2 regions of the Glycomyces sp. NPDC046736 genome follow, and region 2 is predicted to be linked to the other one. Evidence: riboswitches for the same ligand, from Rfam matches in the RefSeq annotation. Region 2 holds a riboswitch; the other holds the start of a gene.
The links. A riboswitch is a leader RNA that binds a small molecule or an ion and turns the genes downstream of it on or off. The one in region 2 is predicted to bind cyclic di-AMP.
Positions count from the first base shown of each region.

Region 1: it holds a riboswitch for cyclic di-AMP, as region 2 does, so the genes downstream of both, AB0B28_RS04930 (NlpC/P60 family protein) here and AB0B28_RS12760 (NlpC/P60 family protein) in region 2, are expected to answer to the same signal.

Region 1 is NZ_JBEYYO010000003.1:246,668-262,199, forward strand. Features, by position in the region: gene AB0B28_RS04865 (glycoside hydrolase family 13 protein) at 1-1,011, opposite strand, end outside; gene AB0B28_RS04870 (LacI family DNA-binding transcriptional regulator) at 1,027-2,025, opposite strand; gene AB0B28_RS04875 (maltose ABC transporter substrate-binding protein) at 2,177-3,412, shown strand; gene AB0B28_RS04880 (ABC transporter permease subunit) at 3,449-4,996, shown strand; gene AB0B28_RS04885 (sugar ABC transporter permease) at 4,993-5,883, shown strand; gene AB0B28_RS04890 (hypothetical protein) at 6,435-6,899, shown strand; gene AB0B28_RS04895 (hypothetical protein) at 7,148-7,348, shown strand; gene AB0B28_RS04900 (ISAs1 family transposase) at 7,530-9,059, shown strand; gene AB0B28_RS04905 (DUF222 domain-containing protein) at 9,110-10,651, shown strand; gene AB0B28_RS04910 (hypothetical protein) at 10,948-11,175, opposite strand; gene AB0B28_RS04915 (hypothetical protein) at 11,223-11,423, opposite strand; gene AB0B28_RS04920 (heavy metal-associated domain-containing protein) at 11,509-11,730, opposite strand; gene AB0B28_RS04925 (metal-sensitive transcriptional regulator) at 11,743-12,129, opposite strand; cyclic di-AMP (ydaO/yuaA leader) riboswitch at 12,373-12,525, shown strand; gene AB0B28_RS04930 (NlpC/P60 family protein) at 12,534-13,481, shown strand; gene AB0B28_RS04935 (beta-N-acetylhexosaminidase) at 13,631-15,247, opposite strand.
Region 2 is NZ_JBEYYO010000011.1:74,307-89,838, reverse strand. Features, by position in the region: gene orn (oligoribonuclease) at 95-703, opposite strand; gene AB0B28_RS12765 (sigma-70 family RNA polymerase sigma factor) at 1,310-2,266, shown strand; gene AB0B28_RS12760 (NlpC/P60 family protein) at 2,416-3,414, opposite strand; cyclic di-AMP (ydaO/yuaA leader) riboswitch at 3,422-3,574, opposite strand; gene AB0B28_RS12755 (fused MFS/spermidine synthase) at 4,011-4,820, opposite strand; gene AB0B28_RS12750 (MerR family transcriptional regulator) at 4,852-5,508, opposite strand; gene AB0B28_RS12745 (heparinase II/III family protein) at 5,600-7,138, shown strand; gene AB0B28_RS12740 (SulP family inorganic anion transporter) at 7,085-8,815, opposite strand; gene AB0B28_RS12735 (hypothetical protein) at 8,908-9,342, shown strand; gene AB0B28_RS12730 (hypothetical protein) at 9,339-9,821, shown strand; gene AB0B28_RS12725 (GNAT family N-acetyltransferase) at 9,837-10,676, opposite strand; gene fdxA (ferredoxin) at 10,861-11,181, shown strand; gene dapC (succinyldiaminopimelate transaminase) at 11,187-12,302, shown strand; gene AB0B28_RS12710 (hypothetical protein) at 12,355-12,822, opposite strand; gene AB0B28_RS12705 (AAA family ATPase) at 13,115-15,532, shown strand, end outside.

The sequences.
Region 1 (15,532 bases), on a different contig from region 2:
GGTCTCGCCGTCGCCGTAGCGGGTGACGTGGCGCTGCACGTCGTGGTTGGACAGGACCCACGTGCACGGGGCGCCGACGCCCGCGTTGTTGGCGATCTCGTCGTCGATGGCCTTGCGGAAGTCCACGGCCTTGAACGGGGCGAGCACCAGGTCGAAGTTGAACGCCTGGTGGAGCTCGTCGGAGCGCAGGTACAGCGAGCGGCGCTCGGCCGAGTCGGTCCACGCCTCGGCCACGAAGATCCGGTCGCCGTCGTACTCCTCGATGATCGGGCGCCACGTGCGGTAGATGTCGTGCACGCCGTCCTGGTCGAAGAACGGGGCCTGCGTGGTGCCGATCATCTCGATCGTGCCGTCGCCGCCGGTGTCGGGCAGGCCCTTGGCCTTGACCATGCCGTGCGCGACGTCGATGCGGAACCCGTCCACGCCCCGGTCGAGCCAGAACCTGAGGATCGACTTGAACTCCTCGTGGACCTCGGGGTTCTCCCAGTTCAGGTCCGGTTGGGTCGCATCGAACAGGTGCAGGTACCACTGCCGGCCGTCGTCGGTCTTGGACCAGGCCGGGCCACCGAAGATCGACTGCCAGTTGTTCGGGGGCACATCGGGCTTCGCGGGGTCGACGTCGCGGAAGTGGTAGCGCTCGCGCTCGGGCGAGCCCGGGGCCGAGGCGATCGCGGCCTTGAACCAGGCGTGCTCCGAGGAGGTGTGGTTGGGGACGATGTCGGCGATGAGGCGGATGCCCGCGGCGTGGGCGTCGGCGAGCATCCGGTCGAAGTCGTCGAGGTTCCCGAAACGCGGCTCGATCGCGCGGTAGTCGGAGACGTCGTAGCCCGCGTCGTTCTGGGGCGAGGCGAAGAACGGCGAGAGCCAGATGGCGTCGACGCCGAGTTCGGCCAGGTAGGGGATGCGGGAGCGGATGCCCTCCAGGTCGCCCATGCCGTCGCCGTTCGCGTCGGCGAAGGAGCGCGGGTACACCTGGTAGATGACCGCGTCGCGCCACCATTGTTGACTCATCGGTGAGTTCCCTTCTCAGTCTCGGGGCGCCGCACCGGTGGAACCGCGTACGACGAGTTCAGGTCGGAACAGGTATTCCGACGACGGCGTGGGCTGCCCGGCGATCTCGTCGAGCAGCGCCCGGGCGGCGGCGGTGGCGATGTCGCGCACCGGCTGCCGCACGGTCGTGAGCGGGGGGTTGGTGTGGGCGATGAGAGGGGAGTCGTCGTAGCCGACGACGGAGAACTCGGAGGGGACGTCCAGGCCGCGCTCCTGGCCTGCGCGGATCGCGCCCAGCGCCATCATGTCCGAGCCGCACACGACGGCCGTCGCGCCGCGGTCGATCAGGCGCGAGGCGGCGGCGTGGCCGCCCTGCTCGCCGAACAGCGTCAACTCGATCAGTTCGGGGCCGACGCCCTGCATGGCGGCCCGGTAGCCGGAGATCTTGCGGCGCACCGGCCAGTACCGGTCGGGCCCGGAGACCAGGCCGATCCGGGTGTGCCCGAGCCCGGCGAGGTGCTCGACGGCGATCCGCGCGGCCACGGTGTCGTCGCACGAGAACGAGGCGGCTTCGACGCCTTCGGGGTGCCCGGTCACGAACGCGACGGGAAGTCGCTTGTCTTTCAGTTCCTGGTAGCGCTCGGTGCTGGCGGCGGTGTCGGCGTGCAAGCCTGAAACGAAGATGATCCCGGCGACCGCTCTCTCGCGGAGCATCTCCACGAACTCGTCCTCCGACACGCCACCGGGCGTCTGGGTGCACAGCACCGGCGTGTACCCCGAACCGGCCAGTACGTTGGAGATGGTCTGCGCGTACAGGGGGAAGATCGGGTTCTCCAGTTCGGGCACGACCAGGCCGATGAGGCCGATAGCGTGCTTGCGGAGAGCTTGGGGGCGTTCATAACCGAGCACGTCGAGAGCAGTGAGGACGGACTGTCGGGTCTGCTGACCGACGCCGGGCTTGTCGTTGAGCACCCGGGACACCGTTGCCTCACTGACCCCGGCCTGCCGGGCGATGTCAGAGAGTCGAAGCCGCATGATGACAGACTAGCCTATCTGAAACTTGGCAACAGTTTGATTGCAAGGCTTTCCCACTTCTGAAACATCTTGCTAATATCCGAGGGAGTCGGGACGCGAGTCCCCGGACCAGCGGCCCCCGCCCCGGGGCCCCTCAATGAGGAGAGAAGTCATGCGTAGAAGGACCCTGGGTATCACCGCCGTCTCGGCCGCCGCGCTCGGCGCCGCAGCCGCCTGCGGTTCGGACGAGGACCCGAAGAACGAGGAGTCCACCGAATCGTTCTCCGGCGAGCTCGTGATCTGGGCCGACGAGACCCGCACGCCCGTGCTCAAGGAGTTCGTCAAGGACTTCGAGAACTCCGTGGGCGTCAAGGTCATCGTCGAAGAGCACGTCGAGACCCTCCGCGAAGACTTCCTCACCGCCGCCGAGCAGGGACAGGGCCCCGACATCGTCGTGGGCGCGCACGACTGGTCCGGCCAATTCGCCGCCGACGGCGTCATCGCGCCGATCACCCTCAACGAGAACCAGAAGGCCGCGCTCGCCGAAGCCTCCGTCAAGGCCTTCACCGTCGACGGCAACCTCTACGGCGTCCCCTACGCCATGGAGAACATCGCGCTCATCCGCAACACCGACCTCGCGCCCGAGGCCCCCGCCACCTTCGAAGAACTCATCACCGCAGGCCAGGCCGCCGGCACCGACGAGGTCCTCACCATGGAAGTCGGCGTCGACGGCAACGCCTACAGCGCCTACCCGCTGTTCTCCTCCATGGGCGGGTACCTGTTCAAGGACGACGGCACCGGCACCCTCGACCCCAACGACGTCGGCGTCGACTCGCCCGGCGGCGTCGCCGCGTTCGAGAAGTTCGCCGAACTCGGGGCCGACGGCATCCTCAAGACCACCATCGACTCCTCGAACACCATCCCGTTCTTCGTCGACGGCAAGACCGCGTTCATGATCTCCGGCCCCTGGGCCCTCACCGACGTCCAAGGCGCGGGCCTGAACTACGAGGTCACCGCCATCCCCGGCTTCGAAGGCCAGAACCCGGCCTCGCCGTTCCTCGGCGTCCAGGGCTTCTACGTGTCCAACACCGCCGGGAACGCCGTGTTCGCCCAGGAGTTCGTCACCAACTACGTCCTCACCGAGGACCTCCAGGTCAAGCTCGCCGAAGCCGGCGGGCGCCTCCCGGCGCTCACCGCCGCCGCCGAGACCTTCTCCGAAGGCAACACCGACGTCCAGGGCTTCGCCGCCGCCGGCGAGAACGCCGTCCCGATGCCGAACATCCCGGCCATGAACGCCGTCTGGGAGCCCTTCGGCCGCGCCCAGGCCGACGCCGTCGACGGCGTCTCCACCGGCGCCGACGCCGCCGCGACCGCCGCGCAGTCCATCCGCGACGCCGTCGCCGGATAACCCCCGCTCCACACCCGACGAGCGAAGGAACGCACAGTGCTCGACCAACGTTCCCGGACGGCCGGACCAACGACCGCCGCGGGCCTGATCATCAAGATCGGCGTACTCGCGGTGGTCGCCGCGCTGGCCGTCTGGGCGGCGTTGCCGCTCATCGCAGCCGGGGCCTGGTGGGGCCTGGCGCTGGAGGCGGCCGTAGTCGCCATCGTCTTCTACGTCTACCTCCAGCGCCGGGCCGTCCAGCTCAAATACCTCATCCCCGGCACCCTGCTGCTCATCGCCTTCCAGATCCTCCCGGTCTTCCTGACCGTCGGCACCTCCTTCTCCAACTACGGGGACGGGCACCGCGTCGACAAGGAGACCGCGACCGAGGCGATCATCGCCGCGGGCGTCCAGCAGACCCCCGGCGGATCGACCTACCTCCTGGCCGTCGGCGAGTCCGCCTCCGGCGAGCTCACCCTGCTCCTGACGAACACCGAGGACCGTTCCACCTGGGCCGGCACCGAAGAGGGCCTGGTCGAACTCGAAGGCGCGACCCTCGACGAGGCCGGCCGCATCACCGCCGCCCCCGACTACACGGTGTGGACGCTCGCCGACCTGAACGAGCGCCAAGGCGAACTGGCCGAGCTCGCGGTCCCGACCGGCGAAGACTCCGGCATCAAGGTCCAGGGCCTCTCGGCGTTCGAGGGCATCTCGACGCGCTCCTACGACGAGGCCTGCGACTGCATCACCGACTCGGCCACCGGCACCGTCTGGCACGCCGACGACGAGACCGGCACGTTCGTCACCGACGACGGCAAGGCCGCGCTGGTCGGGTGGCGCGTGGGCATCGGGGCCGACAACTACCTCGACGTGATCACCGACCCCAAGATCCGCGGGCCGTTCCTCGGCGTGTTCGCCTGGAACATCATGTTCGCGGCCGGGTCGGTCCTGTTCACGTTCGCGATCGGCCTGGGCACCGCGATGGCGCTCAACAAGCCGTCGATGCGGGGCACCAAGGTCTACCGGGCCCTGATGATCCTGCCGTACGCGATGCCCTCGTTCGCGATGCTGCTGGTGTGGGCGCAGATGTTCAACCGCGACTTCGGGCTGATCAACGACCTGTTCAACCTCAACGTGAACTGGTACGGCGGCACCTGGTCGGCCCGCGCGATGGTCCTCATCGCCAACACGTGGCTGGGCTGGCCTTACATGTTCCTGATCTCGCTCGGCGCGCTCCAGGCGCTGCCCTCGGACTCGCTGGAGGCGGCCAAGATCGACGGCGCGACCGGCGTGACGGCCTTCCGCAAGATCACGCTGCCGTTGCTGCTCATCGCTCTTACGCCGCTGCTGATCTCGTCGTTCGCGTTCAACTTCAACAACTTCAACGCGATCGAGCTGCTCTCGGGCGGCAACCCGTTCAAGGCCGGGGACGCCGTCGGCGGGACCGACCTCTTGATCACGTACGCGTTCCGGCAGGCCTTCGGGGCCTCCAGCGCCGACTACGGCTTCGCTTCGGCGATCAGCGTGTTCATCTTCCTCATCGTGGCCACGATCTCGGCGGTCATGTTCCGCTTCACCCGCAACCAAGAGGACGTGTACTCATGACCGTCGGCGAGAAGCGCAAGGGGCGGCACCCGTTCGCGAAGTGGGCCACCGAGTTCGGCTGGCGGCACGTCGTGGCGCTCACGGTGCTGGTGTTCGGGCTGATCCCGATCGTGTACGTGATCTCGGCGGCGTTCAACCCGAACGGGACGCTGTCCTCGACGAGTCTGCTGCCGACCGGGTTCAGCCTGAACAACTTCGAGAAGCTGTTCACCGACGACAACGTGCCGTTCGCGAGCTGGTTCATGAACTCGCTGGTGATCGCGGTCCCGGCGGCGTTCATCTCGATCCTGATCTCGTCGCTGGCCGCTTACGCGTTCAGCCGGTTCCGGTTCAAGGGGCGGCGGCCGATGCTGCTGTTCCTGCTGCTGATCCAGATGTTCCCCGCGTTCCTCGCGGTGGTGGCGCTGTACCTGATCTTCGGGACGATCGGCGAGTTCTACCCGGTGGCGGGCCTGAACACGAAGCTCGGGCTGATGCTGGTGTACATGGGCGGGGCGCTCGGCGTCTCGACGTGGCTGATGAAGGGGTTCTTCGACACGATCCCCAAGGAGCTCGACGAGGCGGCCACGATCGACGGCGCCTCGCACGCGCAGATCTTCTTCGGGATGATCCTGCCGCTGGCGACGCCGATCATCGCGATCTCGGGGATCCTGGCGTTCGTGGGGACGATGAACGACTTCATCCTCGCGTCACTGTTCCTGACCGACCGGCCGGAAATGACGCTCGCGGTCGGACTCAAGACGCTGACGGCCGAGAACTCGCCAGCGAGCTATTTCGGGATCTTCGCGGCGGGGACGCTGTTGACCTCGGTGTTGACGGTGGGGGTGTTCATGAGCCTCCAGCGGTACATCGTCTCAGGCCTGACCGGCGGTGCCGTGAAGGGCTGATCCGTCCACGTCGCGTAGCCCCCGCTCTCACGGGGGTGACCGGGCCCGGCACGCAGGGAGCCTCCCTCCTGGCGTCCCGGGCCCTTCAGACGGTGGGAAAGACCCCCAGCAAGCAACCGGGCCACAAGGACATCCTCGACGACTTCAAAAGCCGAGGCCACATCTCAATCCCAATGCTCGTCCAAACCGGGCTGTACCCCTGCCACATAGCGGGCAACGCCCACTTCCACCAGATGGTGGCCTACTTCTCCCAAGCAGACGCAAATGCGATCGCCCAGGCCTGCCCACCAAGCGACTAATTGGCGAACCCCTGACGCAGGAACGATTCGATAGACTCGATCGGTGAAGTCTCGGCCCAATTCCGACTAGGTCGAGATCGTCTCCAGTCGTTCCTGCGAAAGGCCACTACCCCCGTGACCACCGCTAAACACGGCGGATCCCTCCCGAAAAGTTCGCCTCGCCGATCCGGCGCTTCTTCGGGTCCCGCTTCCCCGAGCACCCCCACCAGACCCACCCGCACGCCAGGCCGCTTCCACTCGGATGGCGATCCGATGCGAGACCTGGGACCTGGACGCGAAACCCACCCGGAGGAGTGGCAGCGGCTGATCCAGGAGGCCGAGGATAAGGGCGTCGAGATCCGGTCTCGGCCAGGCGGCATCGCCTACAACCCTGGGGGTCCGGGGGACCCAGGGCAGATCATCCTCGACCCGGATGCGTCTATCTGGGCGCTGCGCCACGAGATGAGCCACATGCGGGACAACGAGGCGGCAGGCTGGCCCGGAACGCGGGCGGCATATGACCGCAGGTTCCTCGCAGCGTCGGAAGAGCGTTCGTACAACCTGGAGATCGACGGAGCGCGCGCGATGGGGAGGGACGACCTCGCCGACCAACTCGTGGAACTGCGCGACACTCGACTGCGGGAGATCAAAGGCAACCTGGACCTCGGAGAGGATCTCCTCCCGCGGGAGGTCACCAATGAAATCTTCGGTGACTGGGATTTCCCGTCGGGACTGTGACCGGTGGCCAGGAACAAGCCGCGTCGCAGGACCGGCTATATCGTTGACATTGAAAGCGAGGGGTCCGAGTGTTGTTCGAATATGATGAGACGTTTTCTCCGATGTCCACTGCGGAGTTGCGGGCGGTTGTGGAGTCGCCGGGGCGGTCTGTGGTGTATCGAGCTCGGTGCATTTCGGAGCTTGGGCGGCGGGCCGCCGGGGAGGCCGGGGTCGTCGAGGATCTGTTGCGGTGGGCCGCGGATGCTTCGATGCGGCGGAGCAAGTGGGTCGGGACGGTGAGCCTGGCGGGCGTGGCGGCGGCTGCGGTGGGGTATTCGCAGGAGGACCCGGCGATTCGGGGCAGGCTGCGGGAAGTCCTCGAAGGCTGGGACCCGTATGAGAGCGGCGACCTCGTGTTCTGGACCAAGAAGGAGCCGTGGCTGCGGGACATGGCCGATATCGGCGAGTGAGGAGCCGCCCGGTGGGCGGGCCCCCAATGTCGTTCACGAGGGCAATTCTCCTGCGACGACGATATCTTGAGCGCGGCTCAGCATCGCTTCTCGAATGGGTTTCGGTTGGTGGGGCCGTGTCTTGGGGTCGGGTTTCTTCGTTGAGTGCTTCGAACGTGTCCGGGTTCGAAGGGGGAAGCCGTTGTCTGGCAAGGATCTGGCGGAAGTTTGTGGTGTCGCGCGGTTCGAGGAGTGCGCTGCGGAGTTGACCGATCCGCGTGGGATGCGGGGCCGGTGCTATCCGCTGTCGGTGTTCGTCGCGGTCGCTTTGGCGGGGCTGTTGTGTGGGAGGAACACACCGTTGGAGTGGGCCAGGTGGGCCGGGGAGGCGCCGGAGGTGGTGGTGCGTGCGCTGGGTGGGATCGGCATCGAGGTCGGGGGCGTCTCGTGGTGGTCGCTGCCTTCGTACAACCGCCTGGTCGAGGTGCTGTCCGGGCTCGATCCTGTTGAACTGGCCCGTTTCGCTTCCCGGATCGTCCCGGTGGCCGAAGGCGAGGCGACCGACCTGGTGCGGCAGGTCCGGTCCGACGGGAAGCGCCCGGTGGGTGCCGGGCGCGGCACCGGGGACGGGTCGAAGCTGATCGTGGTGGGCGCCTTGGCCGACCGGGGCGGTCTCGGCGGCCAGACCATGACTGATGAGGGCGAGGAGATCGCCGCGCTTCGGGCTTTGTGCGAGGGCCTGGACGTCGAGGGGGCATTGGTCAGCGCGGATGCCTTGCACTGCAACGAGGGCACCGCCCAGGCGGTGCTCGATGCCGGGGCCGACTACTGCCTCTCGCTCAAGGGAAACCGGCCACTGCTGCATACCCTGGCCAAGCACTTGCCGTGGAACGAGGTCGACAACGCGCACACCTCCCGCGAACGGGGCCATGAGCGATCGCAGATGCGGACAGTGAAGGTCCTCGCCGCTGGCGGGGCGGTGCGTCTGGACTTCCCGGGCCTGACCCAAATCGCCCGGACCCGCCACTGGACCCGCGACGAGGCCACCGGCGAAGTGAACCATCATGTCATGTTCTACCTGACCAGCCGCAACACGCGCGCCTTGCAACCGGCCGAGTTCGCCGAGGCCATCCGCGGCCATTGGGGCATCGAGCCGGCGCATGGGACGCGGGAGGTGGCCTTCGGCCAGGACCGATCGACCACGCCCGCAGGGAACCTGGCCGCGAACCTCGCCAGCCTCCACGGTGCCGCAATCGCGATCCTCAAACGCCTAGACACCGCGAAGGCCAAGGACAGCAACGACGTCACCGCCTGGAACGACCACCTCAGCAACCATCCCTACACCACACCACTAGAAATCCTCGGCATCACCCACGACAAACAAGAGCTCCAAGCGTGCTTACCTCATGAAAGCCGTGCACTGCCCCTGAGATCCCGCCCGCGCACGGGGTTGGTCTGCGTGGCCGGGCCCGTTGGGCCCGGAGTTAGAGCGGCGGCGACAACGAGGTGTGGGGCCGGTCCTGGTTGGCGCTCGGCTTTCTGCGGCGGGTGGGCCCGGGTCTTTTGGCGGCGACAACGAGTCGGGCGGCGGCCTGGGGTGGCTTTTCGTGGCCGGGTTCGTTGGGGTTGGGGTTCAGGCGGCGGCGACAAAAGGGTGGGCGGGGAGCCGGGGTTGGTTTTCGTGGTGGGGTTGGGTTGGTGGCGCGGCGGGGGTTGTGACCTGGGAATATGAGTAGTCTTTCCCCTTGTGGGTGATGACAGTGTGTCTGGGTGGTTCTATCATTGAACCAGTACAAGGAAGCGAAAACCACGATCTTGTTTGAGGAGGTGTTTCCGATGGCAACCGATACCGCGACTCCGACTCGCACGGAGAAGTCCACTGCCATCCACACGCTCCTCGACGAAGCCGCGACTGCCATCAATGATTTCCATGCCCGTGTGCTCGCAGCGGTGATGGAGGCGCAGGCGTGGAAGATCCACCGGGATGTCGACGGGTACTCAGGGCTGCGGGATTGGTTGTGTGCGAAGTTCGACTTCCACACCCGGGTCGCTGCCGACATCGCAGCGATCGCTCGCCTGTCGCGCAAGTTCCAGACCCTCGCTGCTGCTGCCACCACGGGGGCGGCTCGGATTGATCAGGTCGCTTATGCGGTAAGGCAACTCGACCGCACTCCTGCCATGCGCTTGTTCGCCCGCACCCCGTTCCGGGCACCGGTGGTCTCCCCCTTCGACCCCAAGGTTTCCTGCGCCACGCCCGAACACCTCATCGCCGAGTACTGCGCCCATGCTCCGTTCAAAGACCTGCAACGCCATCTCGATGAACTGGCCGCGCATCTGGCTGAAGAGACCGAGCTGCTCGAAACCCTTGGGGAGCAGTCCCTGCAATGGATCGAACTGACCGAACAGGGCAACGGCATGTGGTCGCTCTCCGGCGAACTCGCTGATGAGACCGGGCGGTTGCTCGACAAGTATTTGAAGACCGCCTGCCTGCCCCCGCGCCAAGAAGAGCAGGACAGTGAAGGCGTCTTGCCTGCGAAGGCGAACCGGGATGCCGAAGCGCTGCATCAGCTCTTGGCGGGCTACGGGACCAGCCCCGAGGCCACCACTCGGCATGGTCACACCGCGACCCTCGACCTCGCCGTGGACATCGAGACGTTGCAGGGCAAGGACACTGACCGGGTCCCGACCCTCGAAGGGAAGCCGGTCTCGGTCGCTCAGGCTCGCCGCCTCGCTTGTGAAGCCAGCATCATCCCGAGCGTGTTCAACTACCAGACTGGTGAAGCGATCGAACTCGGCAGGGCCGCCCGCCTCCCCAATGTTGCGTTGCGCAGGAAGCTGGAACTCGAACAGCCCCAGGGTTGCGCTTGGTACGGATGCAACCGGCCGATCGCTTGGACCGAAGCCCACCACATCACCCACTGGGCCGACGGCGGCGAAACGACCGCCGACAACCTCATCCTCCTGTGCCGCTTCCATCACGGGCGGATCCACACCCAAGGCTGGACTGTCGAGAAAACCGGCCCCGGCAAGGCGATCATCACCCACCACGACCACGACACCGGCACCGCCGCCAAGCAAGGCGCGACCGAGTGTGGCTGTGAGGACTGGCGCTCGGATCAAGACATCGACGCGGAGAACCAAGACTCGGATTGGGATGTGTTCCCGACCGGCCTCTACCGATCGGAATGGCCGCAGACCATGAAACCCGATCTCGATGCCAGAGCCGAAGCGGTCTCAAGGGAACGAGCACACGCTGCCATCAAGAAAGCGAAGGCGCGATGTCGCGAACGCTTCGCCACCCCCACCACCAAACAACAGGCCTAACAGCCTGGGGCACCAGCATGCCCAAAACCAGCCACGCCCCAAAACCCGGGCCCAATCCCCGCCAGACAGCCGCATTCCCCGCCCCACCCAACAACACGCCTCGTTGTCGCCGCCGCCCGAACAGCAACCATCCCTAAACCAGGAAGCCCGAAAACCCCGCCCGCCCAATCACTCACCTCGTTGTCGCCGCCAAAGACCCGCGCCCACTCGCCGCGGAAAGCCGCACAACCCACCCACCCATCCACTCACCCCGTTGTCGCCGCCGCACTAACCCGGGCTCAGTCTGACCCGAACTGCTACTCCTGGTCGCTCTTGTCGAACTGCAAGCCTTGGGGAATCAAGAACTGTGCATCGGACTTGACGTCCTTGCTGCGTTTGGAAAGCAGCCATTCGGTGTACGCCTCCTGGCGTCGTTCGCGGAGCCAGCGGTGGTGTTCGAGGCGGACGGTGAGGCGGAAGGTCATGTAGGGGACGGCGAGGGCTACCAGCACGGTGACGAGCATGAGCCAGTCTTGAGCATCCATGGGGGATTATCGCGCCGCCTGGCTACTGGCTCGGCGCAGTGAAGCGGTCAGCTCCAGTGCGGGGGGCGGTCTGCCAAGAGTTCTCGGTCCCTTGCCGAGAGGGTGCGGGTCTTGCCCTTTGCTTTCGCGGGGGTGGTTCGGGGGGTTTGTTCGCCCCAGCCTCGGTCGGTGTCGTCGGAGGTCTGGTCGGGGAGGATCGCGAAGTCCTCGTCGAGTTCGACCGAGCGGTCGTCGTCGGAGACTGACATGGGATCGATGGTACGTCAGTTGACCAAGACCAGGACAAGGGTGAGGCCCTGAACACCCGGTGAACGGGGGTGCAGGGCCGGGGTCTCAGGCGGTGCCGACGAGTTCGTAGCCGGCCTCGTCGACCGCTTCACGGACGGCGGTCTCCTCGAGGGCGGCTTCGCTCGTCACCGTGACTTTGCCGGTGTCCAGGGCGACGTCAACCTTCGCGACGCCCGGGAGCGCCGAGATCTCCTCGGTGACCGCTCCTGCGCAGTGTCCGCAGGTCATGCCCTTGACGACGTAGACAGTTTCCATGTGAGTCTCCATCTGAGTTCGGGATCAGGTGCGCAGCAGGCGCGCTACGGCATCCGCGGCCTCTTTGACCTTGGCTTCGGCGGCGGCCGCGTCGCCCGAGGTCTGCGCTTCGGCGACACAGTGGGCGAGGTGCCCTTGGAGAAGATTGAGCGCCACGGCCTGGAGGCCTTTGGTGGAAGCCGAGATCTGGGTGAGGATGTCGATGCAGTACTCGTCGTCCTCGACCATCCGCTGGATACCCCTCACCTGGCCTTCGATGCGCTTCAAGCGACGCGTGAGCGCCGCCTTGTCGCTGTGGTACCAGTAGTGCTGGCCGTCCCCGTGCTGCGCATCACCAGACTGCGCATCACCAGACTGCGCCTGTGCGTGCGCCGTCTCGGCCTCGGTCCCGGTGTTCGTCTCGGTCGCCATATCGCTTCCCTCCGCCCGTCACTGTATACCCTAAGGGGGTATACCGACAACTGCTCGTCAGTCATGTACTGCGGCCCGTAATATTCCGTGCCATTGTCGCGCCACTGTGCGAGAAATTCTCCCCCCGCCCTTGTCTCCGCCCTTGTAGACCTCTAACGTGAAGCCGTCGCGTCGGACCCTCGGGTGCACCCCGCATCCGCCGCGCGGCACGCCGAATCGGTGCGGCGTCCCAGCGAGGCCGCGTTCCGCGGGCCGCCGGGAGGCGCCCGAACCGGGGAACCAGCAGTCGACCAGGCTTGGTCGACGGGGGTGAATCGCGCCTCAGCGCGCGTAGGACGACCCTTCCTTCCGTCCGAACCCGACAGCTAACCCGGTAGGCGCCCAAAGGAAGGAGCGCATCCTTGATGCGTACCAGGCGCATCGCGGCCGCCTTCGCGGCCGTCGCACTGCTACCCGCCACCGCCGCCGCGCTCACCGCCTCCCAGGCCTCCGCGCAGACCAGCGACGAGATCCAAGCCGAACTCGACGAGCGCCACGAAGCGCTCGAAGTCATCATCGAGGAGTACAACCTCAAGAACGAGGAACTCGAGGACGCCAACGAGCTGATCGCCGAGATCCAGCTCCAGCTCCCCGAACTCGAAGCGGCCGCCCTCGAAGCCAACGAGCGCATGGGCGACATCGCCGCCACCGCGTACACCGGCGGCAACATGACGATGGTCAACTCGGTGCTCTCGGGCGACCCGTCCGACTTCGCCGACCGCCTCATGTACCTCTCGAACCTCACCGACGCCGAGAACCTCCTCCTCCAGGACTCCCTCGCGCAGGTCGCCGAGCTGGAGACCCGCATGGCCGAGCTTGAAGCGCTCAAGGCCAGCGCCGACGAGATCCTCGGCGAGATCGAGGCGAAGCAGGAGACGATCGAGGACGAGATCGCCGCGCTCGAAGAGGAGTTCGACGAGGCGTACGCCGAGGAGAACCCGCAGCCGACGCGCGAGGACTGGGGCGACTACTCCGGTTCGTCGACGGTGGTGCAGTTCGCCTATGACCAGTTGGGCGACCCGTACCAGTGGGGCGGGTCCGGTCCGGACTCGTGGGACTGCTCGGGCCTGACGCAGGCCGCGTGGGCCGCGGCGGGGGTCTCGCTCTCGCACAACGCGGCGTCGCAGTGGAACGAGACGGCGCGCATCTCCCGCGACGAGCTCAAGGAAGGCGACCTGGTCTTCTACCACGGCTTGAGCCACGTGGGGATCTACATCGGCAACGATCAGATCATCCACGCCCCGAACTCGACCACGGTCGTGAAGATCGCGGACATGTACTACGGCTCGATCGACGGTTACGGCAGGCCGTAGCGAGCGGCCGCAGACTCCCCGGTGACGGAGTCGGCTTCCCGTTTCGCTGACCCAGCTGCTGACCCGCAGCGCGCCGCCGGCGCCGTCGCCGGGGACCACAGGCAAAGAGGAAGGCCCGTGCGAAAGCACGGGCCTTCCTCGTGTCGTCCCTATTCGGCGGCGTGTTCGACGAACTGGTGGTCGAAGCGCTTGCGGCGGCCGGTCCCGCCCTGCTGCCAGGGCTTGGGGCCCTCGAGCGGGCGGTAGCCGATGCCCATGGCGTGCAGGCGGACGAGGTGGTCGCTCAAGCGGTCGGTGACCGGGTTGGCCTCGCGCACGTCGAGGTTGGTCCAGCCGACCTCGGCGAGGACCGAGAGGCGCGGGAAGGCGGCGTATTCGACGTCCTCGGGGGTGGGCAGGTACTCCGACCACAGCTGGCACTGCACGCCGAGGACCTTGTCCGCGTCGATCCCGGGGGGCACCGGGTCCCAGCCTGCGACCTTGTCGACCGAGGTGTGGCCGTGGATGCGCAGGCGCTCTTCGGGGCCGTCGCCCTCGTAGTGGTCGTAGTAGCAGTACGGCTCGGGCGAGGCGATCACCTGGTGGCCCGCGGCGATGGCCTTCTTGACGTAGGCCTCGTTGCGCCATACCTGGACGACGGCCTCGGGCGGGGCGCCACCGTCGAGGACCTCGTCCCAGGCGATGACGTTCTTGCCCATGCCCTCCAGGTGGGCGCAGAAGGCCTTGGTGAACCAGGCCTGGACGCCGCGCACGTCCTCGATGCCCTCGCGCTCCATGAGCTCGCGGGCGACCGGGGAGGATTCCCATTGGGTCATCGGGACCTCGTCGCCGCCGATGTGGATGTACGGGCCCTCGAAGACCTCGGCGATGGCCGTGTAGGCCTCCAGCGCGAAGTCCAGGGACTCCTGGGTCGGCTCCAGGACCTCTTCGAAGACTCCGAACGTGGGGCAGACGGGGAGGTTCTGGCCCGCGCCGAGCTCGGGGTAGGCCGCGAGGACCGCGCGGGCGTGCCCGGGGAGGTTGACCTCGGGGACGATGAGGATGTGGCGCTCGCGAGCGTAGGAGGCGATCTCGCGCAGGTCGGGGACGGAGAGGAGCCCGCCGTGGGGGGTCGGCTCGTAGCCCTGCTCGGTGTCGCGGGCGTGGCCGATCTTGGTCTCGGCGCGCCAGGAGGCGATCTCGGCGAGCTTGGGACGCGAGGGGACGTCGAAGCGCCAGCCTTGGTCGTCGGTCAGGTGCAGGTGGACGACGTTGAGCCGGTGGAGCCAGGCCCGGTCGATCATCTTGAGGACGAAGTCCTTGGGCTGGAAGTGGCGGCAAAGGTCGAGCATGACGCCGCGCCAGCGCAGGCGCGGTTCGTCGTCGATCTCGACCAGCGGCACGATCGGGTCGGCGGCGGGGGCCTCGCGGAGCGCGTCCGGGGGCAGGAGCTGGCGGAACGTGGCGATGCCGCGGGCGATTCCGGCCGGGTGGGCGGCGGTGAGCTCGACGCCTTCGGGGGTGACGCTGAGCCGGTAGGCCTCGGCGGCGGTGGTGAGGTCGGCGGGGCGCTCGCCTTCGAGGCGGAAGCGGATCGCCGGTCCCTCGGCGGTGTCGACCACCGGGAGGCGCAGGCCAGTGCCGCGGGCGAGCCCGTCGGACAGGAGCCAGGCCAGCGAACGCAGGTCGGGCTCGGCGGCGATGGCGCTGAGGGTGCTCAGGTCGAGGTCGCCGCCTTCGGCGGTGAGCTGCTGCGGCTGCGGAATCAGCGAGATGCGGCGCTGCATGGTGCGGGGGCTCCTGTGATCGTGTGTTCAGAGTTGGTGTCGGCGTGGCTTCGCCGACGTGCCGGGGCGCGAGTCGCCGAGGCGGCCCGAACCGGGGTGCGAAGGGGGCGGGGAATCCGCTCCCACCGAAATAGTTCAGTTTATTTATAATATAGGGCCGCGCCGCGGTCGGCCAGTGCGGCGAACGGTTTGCCTGTATTTCCAAGAAGGCTCTGATTCCGTCCGACGCCCGGCTGACCGCGGCGCGCGGCTCGGGCCCTGCGGCCCGCTGCTGTTCGGTTGGGT
Region 2 (15,532 bases):
AAGATCGGTCTTCACAGGGGTTGAACCCTGCGACCGGCGACAATCATAACCAATGGGCGGCCCTGGCCGTCAAGTGGGTTCGGTGTCGGGCGTCTCACGCGCCCGGCTCGGCGAGCGAGGCCGCGGCGGCCTTCGCCTCGTCGCTGGTGGGGCCGGGCAGCGGCACGAACACGGTGCGCCGGTAGTACTCCAGCTCCTTGACGCTCTCCTTGATGTCGGCGAGCGCGCGGTGGGCGAGGCCCTTGGGGGGCTGGTTGTAGTAGACGCGCGGGTACCAGCGGCGGCTGAGCTCCTTGATGGAGGACACGTCGATCATCCGGTAGTGCAGGTGGTCGTCGAGCCGCGGCATGTACTTGGCGATGAAGGTGCGGTCGGTCGCGATCGAGTTGCCGCACAAGGGAGCCGTGCGCGCTTCGGGCACGTGCTGCTTGATGTACTCCAAGACCGCGTCCTCGGCCTGCTCCAATGTGGTCGGCGAGGCGCGGACTTCGTCGGTGAGCCCGGACTTGGCGTGCATGTCGGCCACGAACGCGCCCATGTTGTCGAGGATCGGACCGTCGCAGGCGATGACGATGTCGAGGCCCTCGTCGAGCGGCGTCAGGTCCGGCTCGGTGACGAGTACGGCGATCTCGATGAGGGCTTCGGTCTGCGGGTCGAGGCCGGTCATCTCGCAGTCGACCCACACTAGGCGTTCTTCTGTCACCGGGCCAACTCTACGCGCACGCGTCCCCTGAGGTGATCTGCGCGGCAGGAGGTCGGAACAGCTCCGCGGGAGCGATGGGAGGCGCAGACTGGAGAAGAACGAGGGGTGTTCGGAATCGGACATCAACGCCTGGGAAAGGTGTTGCTTGTCACCGCTACCGTCCGCTATGGTGCGGATATCAGAGCGTCGCTGCCTTTGCGGTCACCATCGCAGTGATAAGGGCCGCATTGAGATGATCTCTCAGCTTTTCCAAGGTAAGGCGCGTGTACCCCTAGAGATTGAAGGTTTGCGATGAAGCAGGCCGAAGACGATACCGTGACCAGGACTCGGGCCACCGCATCTCGAACGAGGTGAGGTGATCCCCGTCTCAGAGGCATCATGAGCGCTTCGGACCCCCGTCTAGGGGACAGGAGCCGTGAACTGAGCTTAGCCGAAGGGACCGGGGTAACCCAAACGGTGCAAACGGCCGGAAGCACTTCCGTTGGCATCGATTTGGTAACCGTGGCGCATCGAACACCGGGGCACGGAATTCCACGCAACGAAGCGGTCGTTGTAACTGGTACACCGTTCACGCGGTGTCGGGGGACGAGGAAGCTGGAGGAGACCTTGAGCGTGGAGACAACGACAACACCCACCCTCACCACCGAAGAGGTCGCTGAGGAACGAGACCTTGTGGGTGTGTACCTGCATGAGATCTCGAAGACGCCGCTGCTTGACGCCGCCGCCGAGGTCGACTTGGCGAAGGCGGTCGAGGCCGGCCTCTTCGCGAAGCACCTGCTCGGCGAGGGGGAGACCTTCGGCGAGGCCACCGAGAAGGACCTGAAGCGCCTGGTCGAGGACGGGGCGAAGGCCAAGGAGCAGTTCATCAAGGCGAATCTGCGGCTGGTCGTCTCGATCGCCCGCCGCTACGTCCGCTCCGGGATGCCGATGCTCGACCTGATCCAGGAGGGCAACACGGGCCTGGTCCGCGCGGTCGAGAAATTCGACTACCAGCGCGGGTTCAAGTTCTCGACCTACGCCACCTGGTGGATCCGTCAGGCCATCAGCCGGGCGATCGCCCAGCAGGAGCGCACCGTGCGCCTGCCGGTGCACCTGGTCGAGGACGTCAACCGGATGCGCAACGTCACCCGCCAGCTCACCCGTGAGCTCGGCGGCGACCCCGAACCGGGCCAGATCGCCGAAGCCCTCGGCGTCACGGTCGAGCGGGTCAACGAGCTCATCCGCTGGAGCCAGGACACCGTCTCGCTGGACACGCCGATCGGCGACGACGGCGACACCAATCTCGGCGACCTGGTCGCCGACTCCGACGAGCCCAGCCCCGAGGACGTGGTCCTCGCCGGGATGGAACGCCAGCGCATCGAAATGATGCTCAACCACCTCGACGAGCGCTCGGCGGGGATCGTCAAGGCCCGCTACGGGCTCGAAGACGGCCGCGAGCACTCCCTGACCGAGGTCGCCCACCGGTTCCACCTCTCCCGCGAGCGAATCCGCCAGCTGGAGATCCAGGCGCTCGCACGCCTGAAGGAACTCGCGAACGACCAGGTCATGGCCGAGGCGGCGTAGACGAACGACACGAAGGGCCGGGGTGAGAACCCCGGCCCTTCGGCGTGTGCGCGGAATCGTATTTCCTATAGGAAATACGATTCCGGTGGCGCGGTGCGTCCGTTTCGCTCGGCTCGACGTGCTCGGTGCGGCCCGCCGCCACGCGAGCGTCAGACGCGGCGGTAGCCGTCGATGGACATGCCCATGTCGAGGCTGGAGATCTTCACGACGTCGCCCGGCTTGGGGGCGTGGATGACCTGGCCGTCGCCGATGTACATGGCGACGTGGTTCTGGCCGTTGTAGAAGACCAGGTCGCCGGGCTTGAGGTCGCCACGGCCGATGGAGCTGGTCTCGTCCCACATGGCCCACGTGGAGTGGGTCAGCGAGATCCCCGAGACGCCGTAGGCGCCGGAGATCAGGCCCGAGCAGTCCCAGGTGTCGGGGCCGGCGGCGCCGAAGACGTAGGACTCGCCGAGCTGGTCGCGGGCGAACTGGACCGCGGCGGTGGCCGCGTCCGAGCTGTACGCGGCGGTGGAGCTCGACGACGAAGAAGAGGACGACGACGAGTTCGAGCTCGTGCTCTCGCTCGCGGCGGACTCCTCGGCCAGGGCGGCCGCTTCAGCGGCCTCGGCCTCGGCGGCCTCGTCGTAGGCGGTCTCGGCCTTGGCGATCTCCGCGTCGAGGTCGGCGACCTCCTTCTCGGCCTTGGCGATCTCGACTTCGAGGCCCTCGGCCGCCTTGGTGGCGTCCTGGGCCTCGGTGTACTTGTCGGACTGCTCCTGGGCGTAGGCGACGAGGGTCGAGACCTTCGCGCCGAGCTCGTCGTCGGCCGATTCGACCGCGGCGGTGACGTAGGAGAGCTGGACTTCCGCGGCGCCGTATTCGGCGGTGGCGGCGTCGATGACCGTCTGAGCGTCCACCAGCTGGGCCTGGAGCCCGGTGAGGGTGGTGTCGGCGGCTTCGCGCCGGGTCTCGAGGTCTTCGAGGTGATCCTCGATCTCGGACGCGGAGGCCGTGTCGTACTCGATGGGCGCCGCGTCGGCGTGCGAGCCGGCGAACGCGGTCACGAGGCCGACGGTGGCGAGGGTGACGCCGGTGTAGGCGGCGACGCGGCGGAGGATCGTCGCGGCGCGGTTGGTGTGTTCGGTATTCGTGCAGACTTGAGCCACGAGGTGGCCTTTCTTCCTCGGCCGCCTACCGGGTTAGCTGTCGGGTTCGGGCAGGGAAGTGCGCCCTACCCGCCTTGCGGCGGGATTCACCCCGTGCGCCGTGAGTGATGGGGGGACGGCGCGGCTGGGTCCCCGGCCCGCGCTGCGGTGTTTCGCCCTGAACCGGGGAGGAACGGGCGGCATGCGCTGCGCGGCTCGGCGGTCCGGACGGGTGGGTCTCTGGGGGAGCCCTGAGGACCCGACCGGAACAGGCGCCGACGCTAGTACAGGTGACCGGCATCGCCAAGTCTCGTGTGAAGCGACCCACCGCCGAGGACCGGACAGTCGGGGACACGAGGCGAGACAGGGCCGCTATCCTGCGGATTTAATGGCCGAACGGGGGAGGGGTGGGTGGTACGGGCGTCGGCGGGCCTGGGAGACGAATGAGACTCGGGTTCTATGCCGCCCCCGGCTTCGATGATGCCCGGGAGGTACGACAGGGCTGAGCGGGCGGAACCGGGCTCGCGGGCCGAGCGGCGCGAGGGGCGAGTCGACCGGAGCGGGCGGGGTGGGTCGCGATCTGGACCCCGAACCTTTTCATATGGCCTCGGATGGGCTCAGAAGCTTCGCAGGGACTTCGGGGGCGGTGGGGACTGGATCGCCGTCTCGTCGGTGGCTGGGGTCGCTCCGGCGATGTAGTCCTTGAGCTCGGCGCCCTCCAGGACCCGGCAGGGGAACGGGGCGCCCGCGCAGCGGCGGCGTAGGGCCGCGACCGGGAGTTCTGCATCCGAAGCCACCGCGACCACGTTGCCGAAGCGGCGACCGCGCAGGACCGCCGGTTCGGACATGATCGCCACGTGCGGCCACACCGCGCTCATCGCCGCGAGCGCGGGCTTGAGGAACCGCATCTGGCCGCCGTCGCACAGGTTCACCGCGTAGTGCCCGCCCGGGCGCAGGACCCGGTGCGCCAGGCGCAGGAACTCCACGCTCGTGACGTGCGCGGGCACGCGGGCCTCGGCATATACGTCGGTGATGATCAGCTCGTAGCTGTCCTCGGGGGCGGCCTCGACCGCCTCGCGGGCGTCGGTGTGGCGGATCTTCACCTTCACGCCCCGAGGCAACGGGGCTTCGGCCCGCACCAGGGCCACGAGCGCCTCGTTGGTCTCCACGGCCTGCTGGTAGGAACCCGGCCGGGTCGCCGCCACGTACCGGGCCATCGCCAGCGCCCCGGCCCCCAGGTGCAGCGCCCGCACCGGCCGCTTCGGCTCGGTCATCGCGTCGACCAGGTAAGAGATCCGCTGCATGTACTCGGCGTCCAGATAGGACGGATCGTCGAGGTCGACGGTGGCCTGCACGACCCCGTCGGCGACGAGGTGCATCAGGCTCGGGCGGTCCTTGTCGCGGTCGAACCGCAGATCATCGGTCATGGGTCGCTATCCGTGCTCGGGGGCGTGGGCCTCACATTGTGCCCGACGGCCCCAGGCCCTCCTGCGTCCTGGCCGAGGCCGCGATGTGCGCGATGCGCCGCAGCGCCGCGAACAGCGTGTCGCCCAGGACCGTCGCCGTCACCGCCTGCTCCACGTCGATCCCGTCGACCCGCGTGGCCTCGGCGATCGCCTCCATGTCCGCCGAAGCGAGCGCCGCCGCCGCGTCCGCGTAGTGCCCCAGCACCTCCTGCGGGTCCGGGTTTCCCAAGCGGTAGAACGCGGTCAGGGCCGTCACCAGGGCGTCCCGGTACATCGGCGGCGCGACCTCGGCCCACCCGTACTCGTTCAGCAACTGGTCGACCGTGCGCTCGGCCGCCTCGGTGGTGCCCTCGCTCGCGAGCGAGAACTTCGGCTCCCGATGCGTGGCCGCCAACGTCGCACCCAGCGCCTGGAACCCCGACTCCGGGTGGCGCGCAAGCACCGTCAACACTTCGCCGATCTGCGCCACCGACAGCCCGGCGGTCTCGGCCAGGGCCCGGATCAACGTCAGCCGGTGCACGTGCTCGGGCCCGTACTCGACCGTGTTGCCCTCGCCGTGCTCACCGGCCTGGAGCAGCTGCTCCCGCAGGTAGTACTTGATGGTGGCGGCCGGGACGCCCGTCCGCTCCGACAGCTCGCCAATGCGCATACAAGGGAGTCTATGACGGAAAGCGCGCCCGCGTTACCGTTGAGCCGCGGCCGAACCCCGCCCCGCCCTCCACCTCGAAAGGCGACGGTCCATGTCCGACCTGCGCACGCCGCTCCTCGCCGAGCTCCGCGAGATCGCCGCGCTCCCCGTCCCGGCCTTCGATCCCGACCTGGCCGACGACTACGCCCGCAGCGGCCGCAGGCTCCCCTACGAGGTCCAGTACTTCGCGCGCCGCCGCCACCTCGCCGCGCTCGCCCTCGTCGGCGAAGGCCCCGCGCTCTCCTCGCTGCTCAAGGACGTGTGCCAAGAGCGCTCATGGGCCCTCCCGGCGCACTGGGACGCAGGTGAGGACCCGCGCACCTGTGTCGACCTCTTCGCGTGCGAGACCGCCCAGACGCTCGCCGAGATCCTGCGCCTGCGCGAGGACGTCGACGGCGCCGATCAGATCGAGGCCGAAGTCCGCGAACGCGTACTCGACCCGCTCTTCGAATCCGACTACCCGTTCGCGTGGGAAGAGCAGATCTCCAACTGGACCGCCGTGTGCGCCGGCGCCGCCGGGATGGCCGCGCTCGCGCTCGAATACGACCTCGAAGCGATCCGCGGCCGCATCCTGCCCGCGCTCCAGAGCTACCTGTTCTCGTTCGGCCCCGACGGCGGCTGCGTCGAAGGCGTCGACTACTGGGTCTACGGCTTCGGGTACTTCACCTACTTCGCCGAGGCCTGGCGGGCCGCCACCGGCGAGGACCTCCTCGCCGGGCACGAGGCCATCGCCGCGTTCCCCGCCCGCGCCCAGCTCTACCCCGGCTCGTTCGCCACGTTCGGCGACACCGGATCCGACTCCCTGCTCCCGGCCGGGCTCCTCACCCGCCTCCACGACCGCCTCGACGCGCCCCTGCCCGCCGGGCGCGTCCAGGACTTCTCCGACGACTCGTGCGCCCGCTGGGCCCACCTGACCCGCACCCTCGACTGGGGCCGGCCCCTCGCCGAAGCGGTCGACGAGGGCCGCGCGTTGCTCCCCGACGTCGGCTGGTTCGTCGAACGCCGCCACCTGGGCCGCCGCACCTGGGCCCTCGCGGTCAAAGGCGGCTACAACGACGAGCCGCACAACCACCTCGACCTCGGCTCGTTCCTCATCGCCGTCGACGGCGAGCAGCTCCTGTGCGACCCCGGCGCGGGGGAGTACACCGCGGCCTACTTCGGGCCCGAACGCTACGACCAGGTCCACCCTTCGGCCGCATGGCATTCGGTGCCCACCGTCGAAGGCGCCGCGCAGCAGTTCGGCGAGGACTCCCGCGCCGAACTCGTGGGCACCCCCGACGGCGTCGAGGCCTACATCGACGCCTACGGCGAGGCCGCGCTCATCCGCCGCTTCACCTGGAACGACGACGGGATCGCCCTCGAAGACCTAGGCCCCGATCTCACCGAGACCCTCGTCAGCCGCATCCGGCCCGAACTCGACGGCGACCGCGCCGTGTGGGCCGGCGAGCGCGGCACGCTCGTCCTCCATGGCGTCAATCCCGACGACGCCCTGGTCGACTCGGTCGAGGCCGCCGACCACCGGGGCGCGCCCGACCGGCTATGGGCGCTCCGCTTCGGCCTGCGCGGCGGCCTCCGCTTCGAGCTGCTCTAGGAGCCCGTCGGCCTTGAGGCGCCGACGGGCCGCGGCGATGGCCTCGCTGGTGTGCTCGAACAAGCGGCCCTGCTGCCACAGCGGTTCCAGGATGCCCAGGGCCTCAAGCGGTTTGGCGTGCACCGGTTCGAGGCCGGAGAGGTAGACCGCTATCCCGCGGTGCTCCAGGCGCTTGATCGCGTCGGCGAGCACCGTGGCCCCCGAGGCATCCATTGTGGATACCCGGCCCATGCGCAGGACCACCACCCGCACGTCGGCCACGTCGAGGAGCTGGAGCAGGAACCGGTGGGCCGCGGCGAAGAACAGCGGGCCTTCGAGCCGGTAGGCCACGATGTGCTCGTGCAGGAGCGCGGCCTCCTCGTCGTGGTGGTCCTCGGGCGTGATCGGCTCGGGCTCGACCGACACCGACCTGGAGATCCGCCCCAGTGCGAGGAGCCCGGCGAGCGCGATGCCCACCGTCACGGCCCACACCAGGTTGAGCGTGACGGTCGCGGCCAGGGTCAGCCACATGACGGCCGCGTCGGATTTCGTGGACCGCGCGAGCGCCAGGAGCGAGCCGACCTCGATCATCCGGATCGAGGTCGCGATGAGGACCCCGGCGAGGGCCGCGAGCGGCACGTGGGCCACCAGGGGCGCGAGCGCGAGCATCATGAGCGCCAGCACGATCGCGTGGGTCAGGGCCGCGAGCCGCCCGGCCGCGCCCGAGCGCACGTTGACGGCGGTGCGCGCGAGCGCCCCCGAGGACGGCATGCCGCCGAAGAACGGGGTCACGAGGTTGGCCATGCCCTGGCCGAACAGCTCGCGGTCGGGGTTGTGGTGCTGGTCGACGGTCATGTTGTCGGCCACGGTGGCCGAGAGCAGCGATTCGAGCGCGCACAGGGCGCAGATCGCCACGGCCGCGGCCACCAGTTCGGGCATCTCGGCGAACGAGAAGTCGAAGAAGTCCGCCTCCGGAGCGCCGATGGTGCGCGGCAGGGACCCGATGACGCCCACGTCGAGGTTCGCGAACCAGGCCACGGCCGTGGCGGCCACGACCGCCAGGAGCGGGGTGGGGATCTGCGAGTGCAGGCGCGAGCCGAGCAGGATCGCGGCGGCCACGGCGAACGCGACCGCGGGCGGGCCCCAGTCGGGCGCGGTAGCGAAGGCCCGCACGGTGTCCCACGCGCCGCCGAGGAGGTGCGCGTTCCGTGTCTCCTCCCCCAGCGCGGGCGCGAGCTGCTGCACGGCGATCACGACGCCGACGCCGGCGGTGAAGCCCTCCACGACCGGGACGGGCACGTAGCGGGCGTAGCGGCCCGCGCCGGTGAGCGCCAGGGCCACGAGCATGAGCCCGGCCATGATGCCGACCAGGAGCACGCCCGCGTGGCTGTGGGTCGCCGCCAGCGGCACCAAGATCACGGCCATGGTCCCGGTGGGGCCCGAGACCTGGAGGTTCGAGCCGCCGAGGATCGCCGCGATCGCCCCGGCGATGATCGAGGTGATGAGCCCGGCGAACGCCCCGAGCCCCGAGGCGATCCCGAACCCGAGCGCGAGCGGCAGCGCCACGACCGCGACGGTGAGCCCGGCGAGGAGGTCGGTGTGCCAGTGGCGGCGCACGTGAGCGAAATCGGACCGTTCGGGAAGCAACTGTCGCAAGTGGCGGCGTTTGGTGTCAGTCGTCTCTCGCAAGGTGGTCATGAGTGCATTGTCCCTTCTCGGGCGATTCGAGCTCGCCTCCAACGCGCCGTGCGGCCGCGAGCCGTGAAGCGTTGCTGCCGTAGGATCGCGGCGTGCGTGCGAAGGGTCTGGAGACGGCGATCCGCGTCGGCGGGGCGGTGGTCGTCGTCGCGGCGGCGCTGTTCGCCGCGCTCGTCGAGTCGTTCCTGGTGCCCGCCCACATCGGCGGCACCCCGGTCCCGATCGCCGGAGTCCTCGCGTTCGGACTGAACTGGGCCCTGGCGGGCCTGGGCGTGTGGTGGACCGGCGGACGCTGGGCCGTCCTGCTCACCGCCGCCGCCTGGTTCGCGGTGGTCCTGGCCGCCTCGATGCCCACCGGCGCCGGTTCGCTCGTGATCACCAGCGGCCTCAACGGCTACGCGCTGCTCCTGGCGGGGACCGCCGGGATCGCGGTCTCCCTGTGGCAGTATTTTCGACCCAGACCGCGCAGATCCGCCGGCGTCCCGGCCTCGCCGACGACCAGCCCCTCGAAGGAGCCCCGACCGTGAACTTCAACCGCCTCCTGATGAACCACTGGCCCTCGATCTACGGCTTCGCCCTCGGCCTGATCCTCGCCAACCTCGCCGGGCGCATCGCCTCCAAGATCTGGGGCGAGGGCACCACCGTGGGCGACCTCGTGGGCCTCTACACGTTCGGCGCGATGGCCGCCGTGGCGATCGCGGCCGGGATCTGGTGGGGCGTGCGCCGCCCCCGCAAGGAGATCACCGGTGAACTGCTCGTGATCTTCGTGGTCACCACGCTGTTCGCGGTCCTGGTGAACCCGCTCATCGCCCGCGTGGACTACCCGAGCCTCGACGGGGTGTTCTCCCAGACCGTCATCTACTTCGCGCTCCTGGCCTTGTCGGGCTGGATCGGGTTCCTCATCGTGATGGCCCTCGGGGTCGACGTCTACGGACGCGAGCTCAAGGCCACCCAGATCGCGTTCGAGCACAAGGCGAACCCGGCCCGCAGCGCCGCGAAGGCCTAGCGGTTCCGTGAACGCCTAGAGCGCCCGGTAGCAGTACCGGTAGCGTTCGGCGTACCCGAGCCGCTCGTACATCGCCAGCGCCGACTCGTTGTCGGCCTCGACCTGGAGCACGGCCCGCCGGGCCCCGTTCGCGGCGCCCCACGCCTCCAGCGCGCGCAGCACCTCGGTGCCCAGGCCCCGCCTGCGGAACGCCTCGGCCGTGCCGATCCGGGCGATCGCCACCAGGTCCCCGGCCAGGGCGCCCCGGCCGCGCGCGGCGAGGACGCCGCCGCGGCGGATCTCGGCGTACCCGCGGTCCGGGCCCGAACCGAACACCTTCGCGGCCGTCTCGGGGTCCTCATCGCCCGCCTGGGCGAGAAAATCGTCCCCGGGCGAATCCAGCACGACCGCCTCGCCTTCGAACGCGACCGGCTCGATCGGGCGCGTCATCACCACGGTGTGGCCCAAGGCGGTCCAGCCGCGGGCGGCCAGTTCCTCGTCGAGTCGCTTGGTGACCGGCCCGGCCAGGGAGATCAGCGGCCGGGTCCCGCGCTCGCGGTACCAGGCCTTGACGGCGGCCGCGGCCTCATCGACCCCGCCGGGCGGCGCGGTCAGCGCCAGCGCCGAGTTGGCGCGTTTGGTGAAGCCCCGCGCCGAGCGCAGCAGCCACCCGCCCAGGTCGGCGGTCTCGGTCGCGGGCCAGGTCTCGGCGAGGAGGCGTTCGAGTCCGATGATCTCCGAGAACGGCGTGGGCCGAGGCGGGACCACCCGCGCGGCCACCACGGCGGACTCGTCGAACCCCACCGGACCCTTGCGTGCCACACCGTCCGGCATCACCCGCCAGCCGCCGGGGCCGATCTCGATAAGCTCGCCCACGACGTCCGTGAACCGGCGGCCGGGGCCAGGGTCGGCCAACCTGATCCGAACCGACACGCGAGAACCGACGTGTTCGGGTCCCAACATCTGGCGCACCCCCAGGCTTCGGGTCTACGAATGGCAATAAGCTTTAGTCTCATCTCAGCGCAGTCCGTCCGATTGCGCGCTGTAGGAAGGACGACTCGTGACTTACGTTATCGCCGAGCCGTGCGTTGATCTCCTCGACAGGGCCTGCATCGAAGAGTGCCCGGTCGACTGCATCTACGAAGGCAACCGGAAGCTCTACATCCACCCCGACGAGTGCGTCGACTGCGGTGCATGCGAGCCGGTGTGCCCGGTCGAGGCGATCTTCTACGAGGACGACGTCCCCGAAGAGTGGGCCGCCTACACCAAGGCCGACGTCGACTTCTTCGACGACCTCGGCAGCCCCGGCGGGGCCTCCAAGGTCGGCAAGATCGACAACGACGTCCCGTTCGTGGCCGAACTGCCCAAGAAAGAGGAGTAGCCGCGATGGCGCTGCGGCGACTTCACAGCGCCTCCCCGGCCAGGCGGCTGCCGCGCTTCCCGTGGGACCGCATGGCCCCGTACCGGGAACGCGCGGCGGCCCACCCCGGCGGCCTCGTCGACCTCACCGTCGGCGCGCCCGTCGACGAGGTGCCCCCCTCGATCCGGCAGGCCTTGGCCGAGGCCGGAGGCATGCCCGGCTACCCGACCGTTGCCGGGCCCGCCGACCTTCAGGGCGCGATGCGCTCGTGGCTGCACCGGCACACCGGCGTGGCCGAGGACGTGGCGGTCCTGCCGACCGTCGGCTCCAAGGAACTCGTGGCGAACCTGCCCGCGCAGCTCGGCATCAGCGCGGGTGAGAGCGTCGCCTACCCCGAGATCGCCTACCCCACGTACGAGATCGGCGCGATCCTCGCCGGAGCCGAGGCCCGGCCCGTGGCCGACCCGCGCGACGCTTCAGGCTCGCGACTGCGCCTGGCCTGGATCAACTACCCGACCAACCCCACCGGCGAGGTCGCCTCGGTCGAGCACCTGCGCGAACTCGTGCGCTGGGCCCAAGACAGCGGCGTGGTCCTCGCCAGCGACGAGTGCTACCTGACGCTCGGCTGGGACGAGGCGAACCCGCCCGTGTCGATCCTCGACCCGCGCGTCAACGACGGCGACCTGACCGGCCTGCTGGCCGCGCATTCGCTCTCGAAGCGCTCCAACCTCGCCGGGTACCGCTCCGCGTTCCTCGCCGGGGACCCCGAGATCGTCGCCGACCTGCTGGAGATCCGCCGCCACGCGGGCTTCATGGTCCCCTGGCCCGTCCAGCGCGCCACGATCGCGGCCCTGCACGACGAGGCCCACGCGATCGAGCAGCGCGCCCGCTACGAGCAGCGCCGCCTGGTGCTGCGCAGCGCCGTCGAGGCCGCCGGATTCAGGGTCGACCACTCCGACGCGGGCCTGTACCTGTGGGTCACTCGCGACGAGGACTGCTGGGCCACCGTCGACTGGCTCGCCGCCCGCGGCATCCTCGCCGCCGCCGGAGAGTTCTACGGCGCCAAGGGAAACCGCCATGTGCGGCTCTCGCTCACCGCGACCGACGACAAGATCGCCGACGCCGCGGGGCGATTGAAGTAACACGTGAACGGGGGCCCGCGGCGTACGCCGCGGGCCCCCGTCGTCTTGCTCGCTACCCGGCCGGATCCGGGACCGGCACCTCCACCGGCGGATCGACCGGCGGCACGTCCGCGAGGACGATCGCCAGGACCGCCTGGCAGGTCTCGTTCATCGCGGCCACGTCGGGCACGTCGGTCGGCAGACCCGGCACGTCACCGGGCAGCGGGAGCTGCTCGGCCTCGGCCGGGACGTCGACGTCGACCGACAGCGCCGCCTGAAGGTCGGCCAGGCACAGCTGGAGATCCAGCAGCGCCTGGACGTCAGGGACGCCCGGGTCGGGCAGACCCGGGTCGGGCAGGCCGGGCGCCGGAAGGCCCGGCAGCTGCTCGGCGTTCACGGTCTCGGCCGTGACGGTCTCGGTCGCCCCCACCGCCGGTGCGGCGGCGAGGACGGCCAGCGGCACGGCGGCCCCGATGAGGACCGTGCGCCAGGTCTTCCGCGCGTAGTTGGGTCGTTCCTGCTTGAACATGGACTGTGCCATGAGGATTGCTCCCGTGTTCGGTCGGCTCCCGGCTCGGGAACGGCCTCGCACCATCGCTCGTGACGACGGCTCAGCCGCCCGTCGGCACCGAGATGTCTACTCTCCGAAAGACCATAGGGACTCTCGGTAATCGTCGCTTCGTTTACGTGAAACACGATCGGCCCAAACGCCCGAATGTCGACAATCGGACCGCGACGAGCAGGGAGAACACCCGAATGACACGAACGTCATCGAAGCCGCGCCGGAATCACAAGGGATGGCGTTTGTCGCACCCTTCGGCCACACTTGTCGAGTGACTGACTCGCTGCTCATCGGGCGCGACCGCCCCGCACTGGCGCTGCGCTCGGCCGTGGAGCGCACCGTGACCAGCCACGGGGGCCTCGCCCTCGTCACCGGCGAAGCCGGCATCGGCAAGACCGCGCTGGTCACCGATGCCGCCGCCCACCGCCGCGACGACCTGCTCGTGGCGTTCGCGACCTCGTGGGAATCCGAGGCCGTGCCCGACTACTGGCTGTGGACCCAGGTCCTGCGGGCCCTGCGCGCGCGCCTGGGCGAGGACGCCTGGCGCTCCCTCGCGCCCGCGCCCGCCGCCGAGGCGCTCCTGGGTGAGGCCGACGGTTCGCCGCCGGGCGAGTTCGAGCTCTTCGACGCCGTGACCCAGCTGCTCATCGCCGCCGCCCGCCGCGGCCCGATCCTGGTCGTGCTCGACGACCTCCACTTCGCCGACGCGGGCAGCCTCGAACTGCTCAAGTTCGCGTGCCAGCACACCTGGTTCGAGCGGGTCCTGTTCGTGGGCACCTACCGCGACTCCGAGATCGACCCCGGCCACCACCTGCGCGCCCGGATGCTGTCGCTGGTCACCAAGGCCACCATGATCAGCCTCGACGGGCTCGACGAGGACGGGGTGGCCGCGCTCGTCAGGGCCACCGTGGGCACCGAACCCGACGCCGAGACCGTGTCCGAGATCACCCGCCGCACCGGCGGGAACCCGTTCTTCGTGGAGCAGACCGCGCAGCTGTGGGCTTCGGGCCAGCCCGTGGACGCCACCAGTGCCGGGATGCGCGACGCGCTGCGCCGCCGTATCGACCAGCTCCCCGAAGCGCTCACCCGCATGCTCACCCTCGCCTCGGTGGGCGGGCGCGAGTTCCACGCCGGGGTCATGGCCCAGGCCGCCGGGCTCGACGTGCACCAGATCGAGGCGGCGCTCGACGCGGCCTGCCAGACCCGGCTCGTCCGCCGCGAGCGGGACCGCTACGTGTTCGTCCACGACCTGGTGCGCGAGACGCTCTACAACACCATGAGCGACGAGGAGGCCGCCCACCACCACGGCTGCGTGGTGCGGGCCCTGGTGGCCGACGAGTCGCTCCAGAAGCTCATGCTCACCACCGAGATCGCCCACCACGCGTGGGTCGCCGGGGACGACCTCGACGCCGAGATCGCGGTGGACTTCCTGGCCAAGGCCGCCGTCGAGTCCTCCTCATGCCTGAGCGTGCCCGGGGCCGAGAAGCACCTGCGGCGCGCGCTCGAACGCTGTACCCCCGAGATGGTCGCCCGGCGCGTCAAGCTCCGCGTCGACCTCGCCGGGACCGTGCTGTGGCGCGGGCGCATGGACGAGGCCCGCGGGCTCTACGACCAGTCCCTCATCGAAGCCGAGGACTCGGGCGACCCGATGCTGCTGGCCCGGGTCGTCACGGAGGTCCCGCAGGACCAGCGCATCGACGAACTCGTGCGGCTCAAGACCCTCGCGTACACGAGCCTGGCCGGGGAGGCCCCCGAGGCGGGCCTCGACCACGAGGAGTTGACCCGGCAGCTGCTGTACCGGTACCTGCTGGCCGCGCGCGAACACGGCTCCGACGAGGAGCTCTCGTTCGGGCTGTGGGCCTCGTTCGGCGTCCATTGGGGCCCCGGCACCGCCGCCGAGCGCCAAGTCCTCGTCGAGGAGCTCGCCGAGCTCACGCACCGCACCGGCGACTTGGAGATGCGCCTCTACTCGGCCTCGCTGCGCTGGGTCGTGCTCCTCGAACAGGGCGACCCGGCCTATCTGGGGCAGCATTCGATGTTCTGCGCCCTGGCCGACGACAGCGACACCGAACGCTGGAGGGGCGCGGCGATGGTCGACCGGGCGGTGGTCCACATGGTCCAAGGCGACTTCGACGCCGCCGAGTCCCAGTTGGACGCCGCGATCGAGCTCACCGGCGGCGACGCGATGCACGACCACATGCTGGCCCACCTGAGGTGGGAACTGAGCCTCGCTCGCGGGGTGGCCCCCGAGACGGTGCCGCGCGGGCCCAGCGAGGTCTTCGACGTGCGCTACACCGACCTGCTCGCGGGGCTGACCGCGCTGCGGCGCGGCGAGATCGCCAAGGCCCGCGCGATCGAGACGCGGTTGGTCTCCGGTCCGCATGAGGGCGCCGACTTCGGGACCTGGGAACCGATGTGGATCCGCTTCGAGGCCGAGCTCGCGGTGGCCGATGGGGACGCCGAGACCGTGGCGCGCCTGCGCGAGCGCCTGGCCCCGTACGAGACGGAGTGGCTGATCGCGTTGTGGGGCACCAGCATCCACGGCCCGGTCAGCTACTGGCTGGGCGTGCTCGCCGCGGCCGAAGGCGACACCAAGACCGCGGCGGCGCATTTCGCGAAGGCCGCGGCCGGGGCCGAAGCGCTCGAAGCGCGCCCGTGGGCCGAGGCCGCCCGCAAGGCCGCCGCCGAA